One region of the Kitasatospora sp. NPDC004531 genome, then DNA from elsewhere that is predicted to be linked to it. Evidence: riboswitches for the same ligand, from Rfam matches in the RefSeq annotation. Region 1 holds a riboswitch; each other region holds the start of a gene.
What was found. A riboswitch is a leader RNA that binds a small molecule or an ion and turns the genes downstream of it on or off. The one in region 1 is predicted to bind cyclic di-AMP.

Region 2: linked by a shared signal. The riboswitch ahead of ACWEMJ_RS01485 (M23 family metallopeptidase) and the one ahead of ACWEMJ_RS13455 (NlpC/P60 family protein) in region 1 are both predicted to bind cyclic di-AMP.
Region 3: linked by a shared signal. The riboswitch ahead of ACWEMJ_RS22705 (transglycosylase family protein) and the one ahead of ACWEMJ_RS13455 (NlpC/P60 family protein) in region 1 are both predicted to bind cyclic di-AMP.

What each region holds. Positions count from the first base shown of each region.
Region 1 is NZ_JBSGDD010000025.1:29,451-34,407, forward strand. Features, by position in the region: gene ACWEMJ_RS13450 (NlpC/P60 family protein) at 1-927, shown strand, start outside; cyclic di-AMP (ydaO/yuaA leader) riboswitch at 1,283-1,447, shown strand; gene ACWEMJ_RS13455 (NlpC/P60 family protein) at 1,458-2,519, shown strand; gene ACWEMJ_RS13460 (NlpC/P60 family protein) at 2,732-3,784, shown strand; gene ACWEMJ_RS13465 (hypothetical protein) at 3,994-4,957, shown strand, end outside.
Region 2 is NZ_JBSGDD010000002.1:46,861-51,817, forward strand. Features, by position in the region: gene ACWEMJ_RS01470 (GNAT family N-acetyltransferase) at 1-640, opposite strand, end outside; gene ACWEMJ_RS01475 (PP2C family protein-serine/threonine phosphatase) at 811-2,022, shown strand; gene ACWEMJ_RS01480 (hypothetical protein) at 2,432-2,626, shown strand; cyclic di-AMP (ydaO/yuaA leader) riboswitch at 2,997-3,150, shown strand; gene ACWEMJ_RS01485 (M23 family metallopeptidase) at 3,156-4,160, shown strand; tRNA gene ACWEMJ_RS01490 (tRNA-Gly) at 4,332-4,402, opposite strand; tRNA gene ACWEMJ_RS01495 (tRNA-Pro) at 4,553-4,626, shown strand; gene tig (trigger factor) at 4,831-4,957, shown strand, end outside.
Region 3 is NZ_JBSGDD010000060.1:10,351-15,307, forward strand. Features, by position in the region: gene ACWEMJ_RS22695 (hypothetical protein) at 183-1,082, shown strand; gene ACWEMJ_RS22700 (hypothetical protein) at 1,147-3,162, opposite strand; cyclic di-AMP (ydaO/yuaA leader) riboswitch at 3,643-3,816, shown strand; gene ACWEMJ_RS22705 (transglycosylase family protein) at 3,801-4,957, shown strand, end outside.

The DNA of each region.
Region 1 (4,957 bases):
GCACCGGCCAAGCCCAACAAGGACGAGGTCAAGGCGCAGGTCGACAAGCTGCTCGACGAGCAGGAGCAGGCGGCCGAGAAGTACAACGGCGCCAAGGAGAAGGCCGACCAGCTGCGCAAGCAGGCCGACCAGCTGCAGGACCAGGTCGCGCGCGGCCAGGAGCAGCTGACCGAGCTGGCCTCCGGGCTGGCGGCGGTGGCCGGCGACCAGTACCGGCAGGGCGGCATCGACCCGTCGATGAAGCTGATGCTCTCCGCCGACCCGGACAAGTACCTGGCCCAGGCGTCCTCCTTCGACCAGGCCGCCAGCACCCAGGCGGACACCCTGAAGTCGCTGCAGGACCAGCAGCGCCGGCTGGACCAGCAGAAGCAGGAGGCGGCGGACGTCCTGGCCGAGCTGGACAGCCAGACCCAGACGCTCAACAACGCCAAGAACGACGTCAAGAGCAAGCTGGAGGAGGCGCAGACCCTGCTCAACACGCTCTCCGCCGCCGACCGCCTCTCGATCACGCAGGGCGGCGGCACCGCTTCGCGCGGCGCCGACCGGGTCGACCTGAGCAACCTGCCGCAGGCGGGCGGCTACGCCGGCGTCGCGGTGTCGAAGGCGCTGGGCAAGCGCGGCGCGCCGTACGTGTGGGGCGCCACCGGCCCGAGCAGCTTCGACTGCTCCGGTCTGATGGTGTGGGCGTACGCGCAGGCCGGCGTCTCGCTGCCGCGCACCTCGCAGGCGCAGGGCAGCTACGGCACCAACGTGGGCACCGACTGGCACAACGCCCAGCCCGGTGACCTGGTGGTCTACTACGGCGACCGGCACCACGTCGGCATGTACATCGGCAACGGCATGGTGGTGCACGCGCCGCACACCGGCGACGTGGTGAAGACCATGCCGGTGGACGCGATGCCGATCTCGACCATCCGCCGGGTCTGACGGCCCGAAGAATCGGACATATGCCCCCAGAGGGCCGCAATTGACGTGCTGTGACACGCCCGGACGCGTCGAGATCGCGCTGTGATCTCGAACACGTCCGGGCGTGGTGTTTCTCCGGCGTGCGGCGGGAAATGCTACGCACTGCGCAACGAAACCCTTACGTTCGGTCAGTTTCACAATCGAAATTGACTCAGATTCAGATTTTTTTCCGACAAGGATTTGAACGGATCACGGATCGGTTACTAGGGTCTTGGTTCGACCGCCGCAGAGTCGATCGCCCAAGGGGGGCGACGGCGGAGGTCGCCGCCGAGTCCGTGACGCAGCGGGCGGGTCGTCAGAAGGCGATCCGCCGACGGGGATGCCCCAGCCGGGGCTGCTGTCGAACGGAGCCGGGGAACCACGTTCCCCCGGGGTGAATCGGCGCCGGGTCGGCCGCGACAGCGGGCGGTGAGGCGCTGTAGGGCATCTCTTCCGGCCCGAACCCGTCAGCTCACCCGGTAGGCGGTGTGAGGAAGAAGGAGTCCGCCTTCGTGGCGTCCCATCGCCGTCCCAAGCCCGCGAGCCGCGCCCGGGTCTCGATTCTCACCGCCGCTGCCGCCACCGCCGTGGCGCTGTCCGCCCAGAGCGGCGCGCACGCCGACCCGGCGCCCAGCAAGGACCAGGTCAAGCAGCAGGTCGACCAGCTCAACGAGCAGGCCGAGGTGAAGATCGAGGCGTACAACGCCTCCGTGGAGAAGCAGCGGGACCTGCAGAAGCAGGTCACCCAGCTCCAGGACCAGCTGGCCCGGCAGCAGGACCAGGTGACCACCGTCCAGGAGAGTCTGGCGAACATCGCCGCCGAGCAGTACCGCAACGGCGGCATCCCGCAGACCATGCAGCTGATGCTGTCCAGCAACCCGGACGACTTCCTCGGGCAGGCGGGCGCGCTCAACGCGGTCGGCTCCAACCAGTCGGACCTGCTCAAGAACTTCAAGGCCGAGCAGGCCAAGCTGGACGGCCAGCGCAAGGAGGCCGAGCAGAAGCTCGCCGAGCTGGACACCACCACCAAGGCCCTGCAGGCCGACAAGGAAGACGTCAAGGCCAAGCTGGCCAAGGCGCAGGAGCTGCTCAACACGCTCACCCAGAAGGAGCGCGACGAGCTGAACGCGGCCGAGGCCAAGGCCGCCGACGCCTCGCGCAGCCAGGCCGAGCGGGCCTCCCGCGACACCGTCCGCACCGACCTCAGCGCCCCGGCGCCGGCCGGCTACGCGGGCGCCGCGCTGAACGCCGCGCTGTCGAAGCTGGGCAGCTGGTACTCCTACGGCGCGGCCGGCCCGAGCACCTTCGACTGCTCCGGCCTGATGCAGTGGGCCTACGCGCAGGCCGGCGTGTCGATCCCGCGCACCTCGCAGGCCCAGGCGGGCGCCGGCACCAACATCGGCACCAACATCGCCAACGCCCGGCCCGGCGACCTGGTCATCTACTACGGCGACATGCACCACGTCGGCATGTACGTCGGCAACGGGCAGATCGTGCACGCACCGCGCACCGGTACGCAGGTCCGCTACGAGTCCGCCACCGTGATGCCGATCGTCAAGATCGTCCGCGTCTGACGGCCCCCTCCGGCCGCTCCGGCCCGGCACCCCGCACGGGGGTGCCGGGCCGCGGTCGTTCGAGTGTCCGATTCGCGGTCGAATATTCGAGCTTGTCGGGGTTTGGACTGGATCGATCGGACTCGCTAACCTCTGCCCCGGCCCCCCGTGCGGACGGCCGCCCGACCGGCGGGCGGCGGCGGAGGCCGGCCGCAGGAACGGAGTCGTCGCACGTGTCCGTGCACCGTCGCCCCCCACTGCCCGGTGTCCAGCGCCTCGCCCGGGTTCTGGCGCTCACCGCCGCCGCGACCGGGGTGCTCCACCTGGGTGTCGCGCCGGCCGGCGCCGCGCCGACCGATCCGCCCGACCGCGGCGACGTCAAGGCGCAGGTCGACCAGCTGTACGAGGAGGCCGAGCAGGCGTCCGAGAAGTACAACGCCGCGCAGGAGCAGCAGCGCCGGCTGCAGCGCGAGGCCGGCACGCTGCAGGGGCAGGTCGCCGCCGGGCAGGACGACCTCAACCGGCTGCGCGCCGACCTCGGCGCGGTGGTGGCCGCCCAGTACCGCGCGCAGGGCGTCGATCCGACCGTCCGGCTGATGCTCGACCACGACCCGGCGTCCTACCTGGCCGGGGCCCGCGCCCTCGGCCAGGCCACCGCGCGGCAGAACGACGTGCTGCGCGAGCTGAACGAACGGCAGCGCCGGCTGGACCAGCGCCGCCAGGAGACCACCGCCAAGCTCGCCGAGCTCGAAGCGGCCCGGGAGCGGCTGGCCGCCGCCAAGGACGAGGTGCGCAGCCGGCTCGCCGCGGCGCAGCGGCTGCTCGGCGGCCTCAGCGCCGCCGAGCGGGCCCGGCTCGCCGACGACGACGCCCGGGACGCCCAGGACCGCGTCACCCGCGGCCGCGACCGGTTCGACCTCGGCGACCAGCCGCCCGCCTCCGAGCGCGCCGCCGCCGCGCTGAACGCCGCCGTCTCGAAGATCGGCTCCCCGTACGTGTACGGATCCTCCGGGCCGGGCTCGTTCGACTGCTCCGGTCTGATGTACTGGGCGTGGCGGCAGGCCGGAGTGACCCTGCCGCGGACCTCGCAGGGGCAGGCCACGGCCGGCCGGCGGGTGAGCCTCGCCGAAGCCCGGCCCGGAGACCTGGTGATCTTCTTCAAGGACAGGCACCACGTCGGCATGTACGCCGGCGGCGGCGTCGTCGTGCACGCCCCCCATCCGGGCGCCCGGGTCCGCTACGAGAGTGTCAGCGCGATGCCGGTCAACTCGGTGGTGCGGGTCTGAACCAGCACGAGCCCCTGGTCACCGACCTGCCGCCCCGAGCTCCGCGGCCGGCCGGGGCGTCGCTGTCCCGGCGGGCCGCGCTGCTGGTCGCCGCCGGGTGCGCCACCCAGCTGTCGCTGCCCCGGGCGCGGCCGGCCGGGCCCGCCGCGCCGGCCGCCGCCCCGCTCGGGCCGGGCGCGCCGTCCGGGGCCCGGGACGTTGTCGCGCAGGTGCTGGCGCGACGGGCGGCCGCGATCCTGCGGCGCGACCTCGCCGGGCTGCCGACGGCGGCGGGTGCCGAGGAGGCCGACCGGGACCTGATCGCGCGCACCGCCGCGATCCGCTTCACCGAGTACACGCTGCGGCTGACCGCGTTCTCCGAACCCGCGCCCGGGGCCGACCGGTTGACCGTCGGCGCCGAACTCGGCTACCGGATCGCCGGGGTGGACGACTACCCGGCGCTGCTGGAGCGGCAGATCGAGCTGCAGCGGGAGCCGGCCGGCTGGCGGGTGCTGCGGGAGACGCCGACCGGCGCGGTCGCGCCCTGGGACCTGGGCGCCGTCCGGACCGCGAACGGGCAGCACAGCGTGGTGCTGGGCCTCGGCGAGGACACCGAGCTGGCCGACCTGGCCGCGCTCGCCGACCGTGCCGTGCCCACCGTCGAATCCGTCTGGGGCACCTGGCGGCCCGGCCCGCTGCTGCTCGAACTGCCGCTCACCGTCCAGCAGTTCGCCCGCCGGATGGACGTCTCCGCGGACGCCTACCAGGGCATAGCGGCCGTCACCCTGGCGGTCGGCGGCGCGCCGACGCACACCCCCGCCGACCGGATCGTGGTCAACCCCGAGGCGTACCGGCAGCTCAGCGACCTGGGCCGGCGGGTGGTGGTGACCCACGAGGCCACCCACGTCGCCACCCGGGCCGACACCAAGTCGTGCACCCCGCTGTGGCTGTCGGAGGGCGTCGCCGACTACACCGGCTACCAGGGCACCGGGCGCACCACCCGGCAGATCGCCCCCGAACTGGCCAGGGACGTCCGGGCCGGGCGGATGCCCGACGGGCTGCCCGCCGACGAGGCCTTCGCCGCCGGGTCGGCCGGCATCGCCCAGGCCTACGAGCAGTCCTGGCTGGCCTGCGACCTGATCGCCCGCCGGTACGGGCCGCAGCGGCTGGTGGCGCTCTACCGGACGGTCGGGC
Region 2 (4,957 bases), on a different contig from region 1:
GCAGCCGGGAGAAGCCGCCGCGCGACTGCGGCGCGTCCAGCACCGGCAGCTTGTCCCAGCCGGGCCGGCGCACCAGGGTGCCCGGACGGCGGGTGGCCAGCCGGGCGTACAGCTCCTCGCAGCGCGCCAGTTCGGCGGCCGGGTCGACCAGCCGCAGCACCGCCTCGCCGCGCTGCTCCGGGGTGTGCACCCGCACCCGGCCGCGGGTCATCGACACCGTCACCTTGCGGGTGCCCTGCCCGTAGCCGAACCGGCCGTAGATCGGCGGCTCGGACGCCGTCAGCACCGCCAGGCACTCGCCGGCCGCGCGCACGTCGTCCAACTGCCGGCGCATCAGGGCCGTCAGCGCGCCGCGCCGCCGGTGGGTGGGCAGCACGCCCACCATCGTCACGCCCGCCGCCGGGAGCACCGCGCCGCCCGGCACCACCACCCGGAAGCTGAACGCCGAAGCGCTGCCGACGATCCGCTCGCCCTCGCAGACCGCCAGCGAACGCTCGACCTCGGTCAACTCCTTCCACAGCGCCCGCTCCTCCGGCGCCTCCTCGTCACCACCGAAGGCCACCTCCAGCGTGTCGTACCAGGTGTCCCACTCCTCGGCTCGCAGCGGTCGCACGGTCAGTTGGGGGTGTCGAGTCGTCATGAAGCCCTGCCTATCACCGGATCCGGAACGGTGCGAACGATTTGTCGAGCCCGCGCCGCGACCCGAACACCCGCGCACGGCCGAAACCCGCCGGAGCGTCCCACTCCCGTTGCACTCGGTGCCACCCGGGCCGTCGACGCGCGCACCGCCGGTGGATAAGGTCGGTCCCCATGGCCGGCAGCGCGCGTCCCAGAGCGACGGGCCGGGACGGCGGACCGTCCCGCGAGCCCGTGACGGCCCGGCTGCGCGCGGCGCTGTACCGGGCCCGACGCAGGCTGCGCCGCACCGGCGTCGACTACTTCCGCGGCGACGGCGCCGACTGGTGGGCGTTCGCCGCCCTCGCCCTCGCCGTGCCCGTCCTGGTCCTGCTGAACATCCTGCTCCCCGACTGGGCCCCGCCCACCGCCCTGGTGCTGCCGGTGCTGGCCGGCGCGCTGCTGCTGCGCCCCGGCACCCTGGTGCTGCTGTACGCCGTCGCCGCCGCCGGGCTGATCACCGAGTCCCTGGTGCACACCGGCGAACGCGTCGCCAGCGCCCGGCCCGAGGCCTACGCGCACGGCGTGACCCCGGGCTCCGCGCTGGTGGTCGGCGCGGTCGGCATCGCCGGACTGCTGGTCGCCCAGTTCCGCCGCCGGATCGGGGTGCCCTGGCGCGGCGGCTCCACCATGCTGTTCGACCTGCGCGAACGGATCCGGGTGCAGGGCCGCGTCCCCCGGCTGCCCGACGGCTGGCACACCGACACCGCGCTGCGCCCGGCCGGCGGCCAGTCCTTCTCCGGCGACTTCATGGTCGCCGCCCGCACCGGCCCCGGCGGCCGGATGCTGGAAGCCGTCCTCGCCGACGTCTCCGGCAAGGGCATGGACGCCGGCAGCCGCGCCCTGCTGCTGTCCGGCGCCTTCGGCGGACTGCTCGGCTCGCTGCCCGCCCACGACTTCCTGCCCGCCGCCAACGGCTACCTGCTGCGCCAGGACTGGGAGGAGGGCTTCGCCACCGCCGTCCACCTGGTGGTCGACCTGGACACCGGCGAGTACGAACTGCTCTCCGCCGGGCACCTGCCCGGCATGCACCGCCTCGCCGGGGCCGGGTACTGGGAGGTCAAGGAGGCCGAGGGGCCGCTGCTGGGCGTCTACGACGAGGCCAAGTTCGAAGGGGTGCGCGGCGTCCTCGGCCCCGGCGACGTGCTGATGCTGTGCACCGACGGCATGGTGGAGATCCCCGGCCGCGACCTCGCCGAGGGCATGGACCGGCTGATGGGGGAGGCCGACCGGCTGATCGCCACCGCGCCGTCGGCGATCCGGCACGGCGCCGCGGTCCGGCTGATCGACACGGTGGCCAAGCACGTCAACGACGACCGCGCGGTGCTGCTGGTCTGGCGGCGCTGAGGCGTTTTCGAGCCGCCGCCCAACTGCCGTGATGCGCAGGCGCGGTGAGCGCGGAGTGCCCACGGAGTGTCAAACCCGGGCGTTGATCTTCGGCCAATTCCGCAACCCCGCCCGGGCCCGCCGACGCGGGTGCTCCGGCCTGCCGCTTTGCCGCGCCGGCCAGGTCGGATCGCAGCCCGCCGACGGCGCGTCAGAACCCGTCCGCTATCGTCGCGGACGGCGAAAATCAGTCCCACCAGGCGGGTTGGGGCCCCGGGCGACCGGGCAAGTCCTTTACGCACTCAGCACGAGCGACCACACTGAGTCCGGATGGAGTGGTGGGGACACGGGGGGCAGGGGCCGGTTTCCGCCTGGGAGCCAACGCCGGCTTCCACCGAACCCCCGCCATGAATCGAGGAAGTGAGTCCCGGTGGCCTTCTCCGTCTCCGCGCTTGTCCTGTTCGGCGTCATCGTCGCGATCTTCATTCGCAACAAGCAGCTGAAGACCGGGCACGCCATCATCGCCGCCCTGTTCGGCTTCATGCTCAGCCAGTCGACCATGGCCAACCCGATCCAGCAGTTCCTCACCTCGGTGTCCAAGGCCATCGCCTCGATCGCGGGTTGACGCCCCGTCGGTCCCCGGGCGGCACGCCACGACGGACGGGAGGCTCCCCGCACCGTCCCTTCGGCCTGCCCGCGGGTGACCAGGGTCACCCGAATCGTCACGCCAGGTCCGCGCCCGATCGCGCACGGTGGCCGAAGTCGCCCACCGTGCGGGGTTCGTACGCGCACCGTCATGATCCCGTGCGCACACCGCAGCGCCCCGTCGGCGCAGCGTGACCTGGTGCTCCGTCAGCCCCTTCCCGGCCTCGGGAGCGGGGCCAATCGGCGTTTGCCAGCCTCGCGGACCGTGGGATTTGCTTCCTCCGCAGCCCGGCCAGTGACCGGGCGGGCCACCGGACGGAACGCCTAGTCCTGCCGTCGTCCGGTGCCGACCAGAAACCACGCCACGGCAGGAGCGGGGGAACCACAGGTAAGTCGCCGGGCCCGGGAACATCCGGGAACGGCTCGGGGTGAAGTCGCACTCGTGCGGCCGGGCAACTCTCGCCCGAACCCGACAGCTCACCTCGCAGGCGTCGGAGAGGAACGCCTTCATGTCCGCTCAGGGCAAGCACCGCAAGCCGAGCCTGGCCACCGTCGCCCGGATCGCCATCGCCGCCGGTGTGGCCGGCGCCGCGATCGGCCTCCCGGTCACCGCCGCCTCCGCGCACACCGCCGCCGACCAGGGCGCCCGCCCGTCGACCGTCTCGGTGGACGCCACCCCGGTCGCCGACCGGGCCCCCGCCGCGCACGACTACCGCGTCGTCTCCGGCGACACCCTGTCCCGGATCGCCGACGCGCAGCACGTCGACGGCGGCTGGGAGAAGCTGTACCAGGACAACCGCTCCGTGGTCGGCGGCAACCCGGACCTGATCTTCCCGGGCCAGAAGCTCACCATCAACGGCCAGGCCGCCGCCCAGCAGGCCCCGGCCGCCCCGGCCAAGGCCCCGGCCGCCAAGTCCGCCTCCTCGGACGCCGCCAAGCCGGCCGCCGCCCCGAAGGCCGCCACCCAGCAGGCCCCGGCCGCCAAGCCCGCCGCCAAGCCGGCCACCACCACGGCCACCGCCGCCGCGAAGCCGGCCGCCGCCCCGAAGGCCGCCGCGCCGAAGGCCGCCACCCAGCAGGCCCCGGCCGCCGCGACCACCAGCGCCAACGCCGCGTACGTCGCCCCCGCGCCGGGCAAGGTCACCACCGGTTACAAGGTGGCCGGCTCCAACTGGTCCAGCGGCTACCACACCGGCATCGACTTCCCGGTCGCCACCGGTACCGGCCTCAAGGCGATCGCCGCCGGCACCGTGGTCTCCGCCGGCAACGGCGGCGCCTACGGCAACCAGGTCGTCATCAAGCTGGCCGACGGCAAGTACGCCCAGTACGCCCACCTGTCCTCGATCTCCGTCTCGGCCGGCCAGTCCGTGACCGCGGGGCAGCAGATCGGCCTGTCCGGCGCCACCGGCAACGTCACCGGCCCGCACCTGCACTTCGAGATCCGCACCACCCCGGACTACGGCTCCGACATCGACCCGATCGCCTACCTGGCGGCCCACGGCGTCAACGTCTGATCCACGCCTCACCCCCGAAGGCCCCGCGCAGCCACCCCGGCCGCCGGGGCCTTCGGCCTGCCCGCGCCGCCTGCCCGCCTGCTCGCCGTCCGTCCGCCCGCCCGCGCGAGGCGCCCGCCAACGGCAACGGCCCCGACTGCGTGGGCAGTCGGGGCCGTCGGCCTTGCTCGGAGCGGGTGACGAGAATCGAACTCGCGTGACCAGTTTGGAAGACTGGGGCTCTACCATTGAGCTACACCCGCATACGCGTACCCGCACCGCAGTCGCGGTGGCGAGGACTGGAACAGGGTACCTGGTCGAGTCGGTGGATTGCACACTCCTTCCACGTTGTCGGCTCGCCGATATCGCCCCGGTCGGGGGCGGGCCGACGTGTACTCTTCTGCTCGGCACCACGGGGTGTGGCGCAGGTTGGTAGCGCGTCCGCTTTGGGAGCGGAAGGCCGTCGGTTCGAATCCGGTCACCCCGACCGTGCGGCAGGGTCTCGTCGGCGGGCGGGGCCCTGTTGTCGTTGCGGGGCACGGGTGTTGTGGCATCCCCACCGACGTGCACCCGGTGCCGGGCACAGTCGCTTTCGTGGTACCGGTAGGATGGACCGCTGGCGGTAGTACGGACAGCAATGCAGCCCCAACCGCCTATCGCCCTGACCGCAAGCCCCCTAGGAGACCCAACCGTGAAGAGCGCCGTCGAGACTCTGAACCCGACCCGGGTTCGACTCACCGTCGAGGTGCCCTTCGAGGAGCTCAAGCCCAGCCTCGACGCGGCGTACAAGAAGATCAACCAGCAGGTCACCGTCCCGG
Region 3 (4,957 bases), on a different contig from region 1:
CGCCTGCCACTCCATGACCGTCCGCACACAGCCGTCAGCGCGTTGTCGATCATCACCGCCCGCCCCGCGCCTCACAGCCAGTCACAACTCGCGCTGTGATGACCGTCACTTCCTGGCGGAAAGCCGCCCACTGTCGGCATCCGGCTGCAAGGCACGCTGGGCAATGTCCTACGATCTGGCGCATGAGCACCGCAGCCATCCCGGGCGCGCCACTGCCCGTCCGTACGCCAGGCTCCCGTGCGCGGGGGCGCCACCGCCGTCCCGAGCGCCCCGAGATCATGGCCGGTTCGCCTGCCCTGGTGCTGGCGGTCCCGGCCGTCGCCGGGCCGGAGACCCGTCCGGTCGTCGACGAGCTGCTGTCCGTCGTGCGCGGCGACCAGCCGGGCATCGAGGTGACGGCCGCCTACCTGGGCGGCGAGGACGCTCCGACGGTGGCCGAGCTGTTGGCCGCCGCGGCCGAGGCCGGCCTGGCCGCGCCCGTGGTGGTGCCGCTGGTCCCGGGCCCGCACGAGTTCCTGACGGAGCTGCACAAGGCGGCCGCCGAGACCGGTGCCCAGGTGCTGGACCCGCTGGGCCCGCACCCGCTGCTGGCCGAGGCCGTGCACGTGCGCCTGTCCGAGGCGGACCTGGCCCGCGCCGACCGCGCCCGGCTGTTCGCGATCGCGACCGCCGCCGACGGCCTGGTGCTGACCACCACCGGCGGCGAGGAGGCCGCGTCCTCCGCCGGCATCACCGGCGTGCTGCTGGCCGCCCGGCTCGCCGTGCCGGTCGTCCCGGCCGCGCTGGACGTGCCCGGCTCGGTCGCCGCGGCCGTCGCGCACCTGAAGTCGACCGGCTGCGAACGCCCCGCGCTGGCCCCGCTGGTGATCGGCCCGGAGGCCGACCCGGAGCTGCTGGCCGCGGCCGCCGAGGAGACCGGCTGCCCGAGCGCCGCCCCGATCGGCGCCTACCCGACGGTGGCCCAGCTGATCGCCTCCAGCTACCTGGCGGCGCTCCCCGAGCCGACCCCGGAGCAGCTGGAGGCCGCCGAGGCGGCGGCCGCCGAGCAGCGCACCACCCCGGGGGCGCACGCGGCGCGCTGACGCGCCGTCCGAGGACCGCGACGGGCGGGAGCAGCGCATCGACGCGTTCCCGCCCGTCGCGCTTTCACCCTCCCTGCACGCGCCCGGTCTTCGGCGCGCTGTCGGTGAACTTCAGTGCGGGCAGCGCGACTTGGCGCGGCGGGGTGGGCGCGTTCGCGGGGCTGGTGGCGGCGTTCCACGGCCCGGGGGCGAGCCCGGGCGCCGGTTTGGCGAGCGCGACGGTCTGCGACTGCCCGGCCTTGCGGAACAGGATCCGCTCGGGCGCGGGAGCCTCCGGGTCGAGCCACAGCTCGGGCCCGTCGCCGAACTCGCAGTCCAGCACCGCGATGTCGTCGGGCCTGCCGTCCGGGGTGGCCCGGAACGCCACCCCCGCCTTGCGGTACCCGGTCAGTCGACTGCGGCTCAACACCACCGTCTCGCCGTCGAGTTGGTGCTTGAGCGTGGCCACCGCGTAGTCGGACTGTCCGGCGGCGTCGATCAGCAGCCCGTCGAGCACCGTCCCCTTGTCGCGGCCGAGCGCGTGCAGGGCGATCCCGCCGGCGGCGTTGCCGTACAGCACCGAGGCGGTGTAGTCGAAGTCGTTCAGGTAGGCGCCGTGCTCGATGCCCCAGCCCCCGTTGTGGTACGCGGCGAACCGGGTGACGGTGTGGTGGTGCTCGGCGTTCAGCCAGACGAAGACGCCGTTCTCCAGGTTGTTGTGCGCCAGGCAGTTCTCGAACGTCCACACCCCCTCGCTGTTCTCCGGCCACTCGTACCCGGACGCCCCGGTGGCGCCCTGCACGCCGACCGCCACGCAGTCGCGGGCCGTCGAGCCGGTGCCCGCGCCGAGGCTGAACCCGGTCAGCCGGTAGCCGCGCCGGTTCGGCTCGAAGACGGTGCGGGAGGCGACGCACCCCTCGTACGTGATGTCGTTCGACGGCCCCTGCGGGTTGCGGGTGTCGCTCGGGCCGTCCCACCAGTACGCGTCCTCCCAGGTCTGGTGGGAGATGCAGCCGCGGAACGTGATGCCGTGGCTCATGTGCGGCACGAACGCGTGGCTGCCGGCGTCGCGGACCACCACGCCCTCGACGACGGTGCCGCGCGAGGCTTCCTGCAGCATGTGGAAGTGCAGCCCGTACCGGCCGAGCACCGGTTCGGTGACGGGCTTCCCGTTCCAGCTGTCCTTCCCCTCCGCGCGCGGCCCGAGCCGGCTCAGCACCGCGTGCCGGACGTCGGCCGGGCGGCTGGACGTCAGGTGGACGTGCGCACGGCCCTGCTCGGTGCCCTCGACCCGGACGTTGCGGGTCAAATTCAGCACCTCCGCGCCGAGCGTGAGGCCACCACCGAGGACCACCCGCGGGTGGGCATGCTGGAGCGGCGCGGCCAGGGTGACGTCCCGGCCGTCGATCCGCTGCACCGTCACCAGGTCGTACGCGGTGGAGAAGTCCTCGGTGGACGGCGGCGCGGTCGGCGTGACGGCGAGCTCGTCGCCCGCCTGCCAGCCCTCGGGCGCGGCGGCCAGCCGCAGCGTGGTCTCACCGGCCCTCAACTCCCCGGCGGCCCGCACCCAGGCGGTCCGGGGCGCGCCGTCGAGCCGCAGGTAGCCGCTGCCGGTGACCCACAGGCCGGTGTCGGTGTCGACGACGGTCATGCCGCCGCCCTGGAAGCGCCGTTCGTCGATCCCGGGAAAGCGCAGCGTGTGCGTGTGCGCCGTCTCCGGGGCCAGCGCCAGCACCCCGCGCACCTCGACGTTGCCCGCGCTCTCCAGGGTCAGCGACCGGTCCTTGGCGAACACCAGCGAACCCGACGCTTCGATCAGCAGCGAGCCGACCCGGGCGTCGGCGTCCAGCACCACCCTGTCCGCGATCCGCACCGCGCTCCCGGGCCCGGGCGCCTTCCCACCCCACCCCTTGGCGTCCGACCACTTCCGCCCGCCGTCGTCCACCCCGCGCGGCCCGGCCGCCACCGTCGCCCCCGCCAACGACTGCCGCAGCACCACTCCCCCACCGACCGCCGTCACCGTCCCGACCGCCAGCCAGGTCAGCACCCGCCGCCGACTCAGCACCGGCCTCCGGTGCCGCCCGATCTCCCACTGCTCCACGATGGCCGCCTCCCGAACCGCACGCAGGGACTCCGAATCGGTCGGGGGCAGCATAGGTGGCGGGCGCGAACAGAATAGGAGAGTTCCGCACCGGTTAAGCATTCTGACGTACCGTCATCCGCCAGTTCGGCAGAAAGCGTCCGCGCGCACATTTCCGCGGCCCGTCGCAGCAGAAGGACAGAACCTTTCGGATCGCGCCACGGACCCGATCACAAACGCCACCAAGGCGAACATTTACTCACCTGGCGGCATAGCCACCCAAAACGGACACAAGATCGCCAACTCCCTGACGGCACAGCAGTTCTCACCATGCGCACGAGAGTTCACCGGAAACTCCTTGATCATATTTTTCGGCCGCAGTGAGGCCGGTCACAGGCATTTGCGAATTCTCCTTAAATCCGCTTAATCTCCTGCCCACGTTCGTGGACACACGGACCCAGTTCGCCCGGAACGCCGAATCCTGCCGCCGGGCGGACCGGCTCATGCGAAACGCACCGCGGCAGGGGCGGGGGAACCAGGTAAGTCGCCCTGGGGCGGTCCTGACGGACCGGTCCGGGGCTTGGGGTGAAGCCGGGCGCGCCGAGAGGTGCGCGCGGCCGGGCAACTCCGGCCCGAATCCGACAGCTCACCTCGCAGGCGTGGGAGAGGAACGCATCTTCATGCTGCCCGTCAGCGCCAAGCGCGCCCGCCGTCTGATCGCCACCACCGGTGTGGTCGGCATCGGCCTCTCGATCCCCTGCCTGACCGCCGGCACCGCCTCCGCCGCCTCGGTGGCCACCTGGGACAAGGTCGCCCAGTGCGAGTCCAGCGGCAACTGGTCCATCAACACCGGCAACGGCTTCTACGGCGGCCTCCAGTTCACCGCCTCCACCTGGGCGGAGTTCGGCGGCACCGCGTACGCCGCGCGCGCCGACCTGGCCTCCAAGGACCAGCAGATCGCCGTCGCCGAGAAGGTACTCGCCTCCCAGGGCCCCGGCGCCTGGCCGGTGTGCTCGATCCAGGCCGGCCTGACCAAGGGCGGCGAGGCCCCGCAGGTCGACACCTCCGCCAAGTCCTCCGGTTCGCAGGACGCCGCGCAGAAGCCCGCCGCCCAGCCGCAGGCCCAGCAGCAGAGCCAGGCCCCGAAGCAGCAGCAGCCGCAGGCCCAGCAGCAGCACCAGGCCCAGAGCCGCCCGCAGGCCGCCCCGCAGGCCGCCAAGGCCGACGGCAGCTACACCGTGGTGGCGGGCGACTGGCTGTCCGCCATCGCGCAGCGCCAGCACGTCGAGGGCGGCTGGCAGAAGCTGTACGACCTGAACCGCGACGTTCTCACCGAGGGCCCGGACATGATCTACCCGGGTCAGCAGCTGGCGCTCGGCAACGTCGCGGTCGCCGAGGCCCCGGCCAAGGACTCCGCGCCGGCCGCCAAGTCCTCCTCCAACAGCTCCACCTGGAAGAGCAACCGCTCCACCGCCCCGGCCCCCAAGCCCAGCACCCCGGCCAAGCCCAGCACCCCCGCGAAGAGCGCCCCCGCCAAGAGCGCCACCACGGCGACCACCACGACCACCACGACCAGCACCACCGCCGCCTCCAAGGCGACCGGTTCGAAGGCCGCGGCGATCGACTTCGCGCTGTCCAAGGTCGGCCAGCCGTACATCTACGGCGGCACCGGCAACGGCGGCTGGGACTGCTCGGGTCTGACCCAGGCCGCGTTCCGCCAGGCCGGCATCAGCCTGCCGCGGGTCGCCGCCGACCAGGCCGACTACTCGACCCGGGTGTCGCTGAACAACCTGCAGCCGGGCGACCTGCTGTTCTG